2 regions of the Brumicola nitratireducens FR1064 genome follow, and region 1 is predicted to be linked to the other one. Evidence: predicted binding sites of a transcription regulator. Region 1 holds the regulator's gene; the other holds the start of a gene.
The links. Region 1 encodes sigma-54, which starts transcription at its own class of promoters, with help from an activator protein. Its sites were predicted from a motif close to GTTGGCACGNNNNTNGNNT; they were not measured.
Positions count from the first base shown of each region.

Region 2: a site for sigma-54 is predicted at 2,145-2,163, ahead of GNIT_RS17950 (DUF1328 domain-containing protein). Genes of this name have one in related genera too.

Region 1 covers NC_016041.1:966,674-970,889, forward strand. The annotation lists gene GNIT_RS04195 (HPr family phosphocarrier protein) at 1-120, opposite strand, end outside; gene rapZ (RNase adapter RapZ) at 110-1,009, opposite strand; gene ptsN (PTS IIA-like nitrogen regulatory protein PtsN) at 1,078-1,521, opposite strand; gene hpf (ribosome hibernation promoting factor) at 1,535-1,822, opposite strand; gene GNIT_RS04215 (RNA polymerase factor sigma-54) at 1,846-3,324, opposite strand; gene lptB (LPS export ABC transporter ATP-binding protein) at 3,382-4,107, opposite strand; gene lptA (lipopolysaccharide transport periplasmic protein LptA) at 4,104-4,216, opposite strand, start outside.
Region 2 covers NC_016041.1:3,940,734-3,944,949, reverse strand. The annotation lists gene GNIT_RS16675 (DUF2254 domain-containing protein) at 1-339, opposite strand, end outside; gene GNIT_RS16670 (mechanosensitive ion channel family protein) at 485-1,384, opposite strand; gene GNIT_RS17955 (entericidin A/B family lipoprotein) at 1,429-1,575, opposite strand; gene GNIT_RS16665 (hypothetical protein) at 1,637-1,834, opposite strand; gene GNIT_RS17950 (DUF1328 domain-containing protein) at 1,927-2,103, opposite strand; gene GNIT_RS16655 (mechanosensitive ion channel family protein) at 2,448-3,500, shown strand; gene GNIT_RS16650 (DUF502 domain-containing protein) at 3,577-4,170, shown strand.

The DNA.
Region 1 (4,216 bases):
ATCCTCTTGATGCATTGTTATTGTCGCTTCAAACTGATTAGCTAATTTTGCTAATTGAGTCGCTGCGCGCGCGTGCAGGCCTAATTTATTTACGATAGTAAGTTGCTTTTCAACGATCATGCTGAGACTCATTCAGTGTATTTGGATCAATCTCTTCTTTTTTGCTCAACTTCAATTCACGGTGTCTGATTTGTACATCCCCATGGCTTGCACGGAAGCTATTTGCAAGCGCCTCTGCCACAAATACAGAGCGATGCTGCCCGCCGGTGCAACCTATAGCAACAGTAACATAGCTGCGGTTGTTTCTTTCTAAATGTGGCAGCCAAGTTGATATCAGGTTTTGAATTTGCCATATGAATTTGGTGACAAGTGGCTGTCCCCCTAAAAATAACTGTACCGGGCCATCTAATCCATTCAAGGGCTTTAAGTCGGGCTCCCAGTGTGGGTTAGGCAAAAAACGGGCGTCAAATACATAATCTGCATCTCTTGGAATGCCGTATTTAAAGCCAAACGACTCAAATACTAGGACTAAGTTTGCGCTTTTTTTACCTAACACTCTTTCTCGAATTAGTTCTGAAAGCTCGTGCAGTGATAAATTATCGGTGTTGATATGTAAATCCGCTTTTTCCGATACAGGCACTAATATTTCTCGTTCCGCCTCAATTGATTCGGCCAGTGATTTATTGAGTTTGAAGAGCGGGTGCAAACGTCTTGTTTCACTATAGCGCTTAATCAATACATCATCACTAGCGTCTAAATACAAAATGGTAACTTCCCAAATACTGGGCAAAAAGTCCACAATTTCGCTAAGCTCATTCGCCATTTTAGGCATGTTTCTAACATCGACGCTCACCGCTACTTTTTCGCTTTCATCGGCGAGTGCATGAGTAAGTGTCGGCAGCAAATTTACGGGTATGTTATCGACGCAATAATACCCTAGGTCTTCCAAGGCCCTTAATGCAATTGATTTGCCTGAGCCAGAGCGACCACTGATGATCAAGAGTTTCACGTGTGCAGGTCCTTTAGAGGTAGATAACAGTTATGAAACGGTGGGATAATTCACCGTGTGGTTAATTTTTACGCTAGTGCTGAAATAATTTCGTCTCTAGTAGCAGCGTTTCTTAACGCTTTTACTATGTTTTTATCGCTCAATTTTTGCGCGATAGATGAAAGCGTTTGAAGATGCTCTTGGGTTTGTTCACTGGGCACTAATAAAGCGAAAAATATATCTACGGGCTTGTCGTCTATTGCATCGAATTGGATCGGTTCTTCGCTAGTGACAATGATAGCAACTATATCCTGTATTCCTTCAATTCTGCCGTGTGGTATAGCAATACCGTTACCTATGCCTGTGCTACCCATTTTTTCGCGCGCCAACATGCTCGCAAGCACATCATTTAAATTGAGCTGTGGATTTCCCTTCACTGCAATTTCGCTGATGACTTCAAAAATTCGTTTTTTGCTTTGACACTCAACCGCACATTCAGTGCGGTCGAGTGAAATAATATCAGATATAATCATAATTCGTAGGCGACTAATGTCGTTTTGACTTTTCCTTGTGCTTTATAACTTGGCGATCTAACTTGTCAATCAGTCCATCGATGGCTGCGTACATGTCAGTATGTTCAGCGTTAGCGTGAACAACGTCACCCTTGAGATGAAGTGTTGCTTCAGCTCTTTGATTTATTTTCTCTACATTTAACACTACATGTACATTACTAATATGATCGAAGTGTCTTTCTAATCGTTCGAATTTACTGTCGACGTATGCTCTTAGTGAATCAGTAATATCAACGTGATGACCAGTTAGATTTATTTGCATAATGTTACGTCCTCTTATGAAGTCTACAGCAGACTTTTTCTTTGGTTCGACGGGGGAATCGAGAGGGACTCTCGATATTTCGCAATGGTTCGTCGAGCAACTTGAATTCCTTGATCGGCCAACAATTGCGCAATCTTGCTATCACTAAGTGGTTTGCTGACAATCTCCGCCGCAACGAGCTTTTTGATGAGTGCTCTTATTGCTGTCGACGAACATTCACCGCCAGATTCAGTTGAAACATGGCTAGAGAAAAAGTACTTAAGCTCGAAAATGCCTCTGGGCGTATGCATATACTTCTGGGTGGTAACCCTTGAAATAGTTGACTCATGCATATCGACCATCTCAGCAACGTCATTTAAAACCATTGGTTTCATCATTTCTGGACCGTGTTCAAAAAAGCCCATTTGCTGCTGAACAATACAGTGAGATACTTTCAATAGTGTCTCATTGCGACTTTCTAAGCTCTTAATAAACCATTTAGCTTCTTGTAAGTGTGACTTAATATATTGTGAATCGTTCGAATTTTTAGTGCTTTTACTGAGTGCTTCATACTCTTTATTGACGATCAGCGGTGGCAAAGAATCACCATTCAGCTCAACTGTCCAACGACCATTTTTTTTCGCAACAGACACGTCAGGAATAACGTATTCAGAATCTTTAACGGCAATTGTGCTTCCTGGTCTTGGGTTAAGCGTTTGCAATAGGCGCATTGCTTCTCGCAGCTGGTCTTCTTTCAATCGAGTTTTACGCATCAATGTGCGGTAGTCTTTGCTGCTTAACAAGTCGCTGTGTTCTGTTAACAACAGACGGGCTTCAGCCAACCAAGGCGTTGCAGGATCAAATTGGGCTAATTGCACCATTAAGCACTCTTGAGGAGTACGAGAGCCGGAACCAATAGGGTCGAACATTTGAATGCGTTTTAGAACGCATTCAACTTCGTCCAATTCAATTTCTTCGTTTTGTAAGCTATCTAAAATTTCCTCGCTGCTAACAGTGAGATAACCAGACTCATCAATTGAGTCAATTATCGCAATAGCAATAGAGCGGTCTATATCTGAAAACGGGGTTAATTCCATCTGCCAAATTAGATGGTCTTGGATATTTTCGGTGGTTTCGCCCTGAAATATGTAGTCATCATCTGCGGGGCCGTTGGATATGTTGGCTGGCGCAGACGAGGCGCTTAGATATTCTTCCCAAGAGCTGTCTAGTGGTAAGTCATCAGGAATTTGGTTGTTTTCGAGTGCGTCGTGGCTGTCAACGTTATCTGAATTCTCCGCACTGAGTGAGTTTTTATCAGTATAGTCTTGAGGTTCAGAGTCACTGTCTGAGCTGTCGTTGTTGTGTTCACTTTCGTCAATTTCTAGTAAAGGGTTGGAATCCAACGCTTCCTGAATTTCGAGCTGAAGATCCAATGTAGACAATTGTAGCAGCTTTATCGCCTGCTGAAGCTGAGGCGTCATTGTTAGCTGTTGGCTAAATTTTAACTGCAGTGAAGGTTTCATTGATGTCCTTCAGTTATTTCTAATGGTGATAAAAGCCAGTTACAAAACATGATACACCTATAATACAAATTGGTCGCCGAGATACACTTCTCTCACTTTTTGGTTACTGAGTACTTCAGCAGAGGTTCCTGATGCAATCAGCTCACCGTGACTTACAATATATGCTTTTTCACAGACATCTAGCGTTTCACGTACATTATGATCTGTGATCAACACACCAATGTTTCGCTCTTTTAATTGTTTAATGATCTTCTTTATATCATTAACAGAAATTGGGTCAACACCGGCGAATGGTTCATCGAGTAAAATAAACTTAGGATTTGCAGCTAAAGCTCGTGCAATTTCAACGCGGCGGCGCTCTCCACCGGATAAACTCATGCCTAAATTATTTCTGATATGACTGACATTAAATTCGTCCATTAAGTCGTCAGCTTCTTGTTCACGTTGATCTTTTGCCAATTCTTTGCGTGTTTGTAATATTGCCATTAGATTTTCATACACGGTCAATTTACGAAAAATAGAGGCTTCTTGGGGCAAATATCCAATGCCATGTCTCGCACGCTCGTGCATAGGTTGAATTGACATGTCTAATTGGTCAATAAAAATTTCACCTTTATCAAGCGGTACCAAGCCGACAATCATATAAAACGTCGTTGTTTTACCTGCGCCGTTTGGGCCTAACAAGCCAACAATTTGGCCTGTGGACACTTCCAAGCTAACGTCTCTTACAACTTGTCTAGCTTTGTATGATTTAGCGAGGTGTTTTGCAAACAAGGTACTCACTTTTTATTTTCCTTTTGCTTTTCCATTGCTTCTTTTGTTTTTTTCAAAGTATCGCCATCAAATACGGTCACAACTTGCTGCTGACTATCGGTGTCTTTCTGCGCCTGCC
Region 2 (4,216 bases), 1.2 Mb from region 1:
TTCTATTAGCCGAGGACCGAATTGATTAGACGCCATGACTAAGGCCACAACCGTCATAGAAAAGGCGATGCTGGTAATAGTAATTGTGGAGGACGCAATAAGCTTCACTACTTCCAGAGAGTCTTCTAAATCGACAATAACGAAGAGATGGTCAAGCGCTGTTGTAAAGAATTCCGGCAAGGGGATTTTTGGCAATATCACGCCGGCGATAGCTGCTATCGAGATTAGGATGGATGGAATAAACCAAAAACTGCCGCCGATTATGCTAGCTATTTTTTGTAAGTTGATCAGCCAAAAGCGAAAATGCCAAGCTGAATACTGCTGTTTCGATTCATTCACGGCTGAGTTCGTGCGTATTTAGCGTTCATTTTATTCAGTCCGCTTTGGCTTTTAATATTCATATCATACACATAATTTATTGGATAATAGTTATTTTCCAAAAGCCGAGGCAAACTGTATCGACTTTCTAAGTTGAACCCTGACTCTAATCATCTTTTTGTGACAACATGGTATTTAACTTCTCACCGCCCTTCGCACCAAAATCAAGCGTACGTATTGGGAACGGAATTAAAATATCGTTCTCCATTAGGGTTTGGTGAATGAGGTGGACAGCCTCATGTCTTGCCTTCATAAACCCAGTGTGTCCCGGGTATTTTATCCAGAACCAGATCACCAGATTCACACTGCTGTCGCCAAAGCCTTCGGCAAATACGTTTAAGTCATCTTTTTTAGTTACAAATTTTTGTTCACTCAATGCGCTTTTGATAACCTCAGCGGCGTGCATGACATCGTCCGCGTATGAGATACCTACAGGAATTTCAATACGCCTTTCGCCAGTAGTAGTGTAATTAGTCACTATATTTCTGAACAGTATTTTATTTGGAATAATTTCTAGCTGACCAAAAAACGTTTCTACAACCGTGTTTCTGAGATTGATCGATTTGACAGTGCCGAAAACCCCCTCCGCTTCGAGCACATCGCCAATTTGAAATGGTTTTCGGATGCCCATAGCAATGCCCGCTATGAGGTTTTCCGTCATGTCTTGGAATGCAAAGCCGATAGCTAAACCGAGAATTCCTGCGCCAGCTAATAGGGATGTAACTGTCCCAGTGAGACCCAAAAACTCGAGCGCGATAAAAACGCCTGCAACAAAAACAACCACTTTGGACATTGCACTGAGTAAGTCAGCAATCTGTCTCGATTCAAACGCACCATGCAAAATTTTGGATACAATTCGGGATGTGAGTCTAGCAAAAATTGCAAAAGCAAGGACTACGACAAGAGCAACTACTATATTAGGTAGAATTTTAATGCCCGTTTCTAGCCATGAGTCAACTTTGCCATTTATCAGCGTCCAAAAGTTGTTAATCGCTCCGAATTCCAAAACATATCCTCTCTTTGATCCTGTTTTTACCGTTACGGTCCATCTTAATTATTATTTTCTGCTGACTCTTGAATGATTTCGCCCACTGACTCAATGTCTTCACCCGCGCCTTCGATAGTTGCGCAACCGGCTAAACATAAAAATAGTAGCGAAATTGATAATTGAGTGAGTGTTTTTAACTTGTCTAACATTGTGATTCTCCTGAAAGTAAAATGCCCCGCATCTTTAATAAAAGTGCAGGGCGTATTTTAATTAGCAATCTTTGTCTTTCGCTTCAGTTGCTTCTTTAACATCTTCGCAAGCATCTTCGACTGCATTCCCTGCATCTTCAGCTATTTCGTCTAGCTTTTCGCCTGCTTCTTCGGCCGGTCCCTCTGAACACGCAGATAGTGTGAATGCAAAAACTGCTGCGAGTAACAATGTGCCTAACTGTTTAAATGAAATTTTCATAATTTATCCTTATACGTTTTATTGAGTGTTTGTTTAATATACTGCTGTTAATCCAATCGCTTTATGAATCTTTGCGACGTGTTTGTGTCACTTTATACAGATGGGTCTTTCCCTCTCAGAGCGTTTACCACCAAAGAGATGACAAGTAGCGCTAGAAAGATGAAAAACAATATTTGAGCGATACCGGATGCTGCTCCAGCGATACCACCAAATCCCAATACACCCGCAATAATAGCGATGATGAAAAATAGAATTGCCCAACTCAACATGATATTTCTCCTTGTGAATCTATAGACGTTCATTAAGTAGTATGCGAATAAGATGCCAAAATTTAAGTCATTGATTGCATTGACTTATATGTTCAATTTAAATTTTTAGAGCGGGTGTTCAGAATTTTTTACAGAGTAACTCAGAAAAATTTACCTGCTCTTTTGTGTAAGTTGGCAGAGCTTTCGTGTCAGGATTTGGTTAAATTGAGTTATCGAGCGGATTTTCTTATGTTGCTAGAAGTAATAGCAATCATCAGCACTAAGAATTAGTATGTAGAGCCACGTCGTCAGCAAATCCGGTAAGCTTATTCAAGGACGGCCTAAGTGATAAGGATTAGTCTCGCATGATTTTAGAAAACCCGGTAAGTGAAACGCAGATTCTAGTGCAAGATATGCAAACATATTACGCCGAATTCATTGCGAATCTCCCACAAATTGCCTTGGGTATTATTCTGTTATTCGGCTTTTATTTTTTATCAGCACCGATATCAAAGTGGCTTGTGAAGCCGCTTACCTACGCGCATTCTAGTGCCTTAATTCAACTCGTGATTCGTCGAATAATCAGTGCAATTGTTATCTTGTTTGGTTTTTATTTGTTTTTACGCTTGGTTGGATTAAGCGCTTTTGCTATTGCACTACTGAGCGGTACTGGCGTGGCGGGCTTAATAATCGGGTTTGCTTTCAAAGATATAGCAGAAAACTTTATGTCTAGTCTGTTATTAAATATTCAGAAGCCTTTCAAGTTAGGGGAAGTAATAGAGGTAAGCGGCCATTTGGGCATTGTTAAACAAGTGACGGCTCGCGCAACCACGCTGGTAGATTTTGATGGAAACCACATCCAAATTCCAAATGCGACAGTGTATAAGAACACCATCCGCAACTTAACGGCAAACCCAAACACCCGAGGTAAGTTTATTATAGGTATTGGCTATGACAACGATCCTTCAGTGGCGCAGGATATTGGTTTGCAAGTATTAACAAAAATGGATGTTATTCTTGCTGAGCCAGAACCGCAGGTGCTTGTTCAAGAACTTGGCTCATCAACGTACAATTTAGCCGTGTATTTTTGGGCTAATACGCATAAGCACAGCTTATTGAAAGTGCGCTCACTCGCAATCAAAAACATGATGAAGGCTTTTTCACAGGCAAATATTAGTATGCCAGACGACGCGAGGGAGATTATTTTTCCAGAAGGAATTACGATTAATCGGGATGCTGATAATCGTGGCGCCAGCAGCGCAAAGAGTGCGCCACATAACAACTCTATAAAACAACAGTCCGACACAAACAGCCGCGACAGCGCGTCTCATGACGAAGACCTGACTAGCGACAATGATGATATCCGCAAACAAGCGGACCAAGCGAGAGCCCCAGAGCAAGGCGATAATATCTTGTAAACATCTTTTATCTCGGCTTTTCAACGTATTCGCGCTAGCATACCGCGGCAAATACTAATTGGGCTACCGTAACGCTATGTTTAACAAAATCTTCATACTGGTTATTAAAGGACTACTCACTGTACTCCCTTTCGTAATCACAATTTATTTATTGACTTGGCTTATCAATACTACAGAGAGTTTACTGTCTCCTCTTATACCTAATGCCTACTATTTTCCCGGGCTAGGCATTGGACTTGCATTGTTGGTATTGGCATCAATCGGCATAGTGGTGAACCTATATGTGGTGAGGCTGGTTATCGAACATGCAAACACCTTGTTTGATAGAGTGCCGTTGATTAAAACCTTATTTGGTGCCATTAAAGATGCGGTCGATTTGTTTCAAATTAAGAAAGACCAAAATACAAAAAAAGCGGTTTCGGTAGAAATATCCGACGGTGTACATTTAATTGGCTTTATTACCGGTGATTCCGTTGCTGAGGTCTTATTTCCAAAACAAAGCAAGATTGCTGTTTATATTCCTTTCAGTTACCAAATAGGCGGTTATACCTTGTATTTGGATGCCAATAAAATAACTGAACTGTCAGTTGATGTTGAAACAGCCATGCGCATCGCAGTTACCGGAGGTAACTCGATTAAGCCAAGCAAGTCATCAACAAAAACGAGCTAAGAACGGTAACCTGAATACATGCTAACGCTCCGTCTCTTTTAAAACG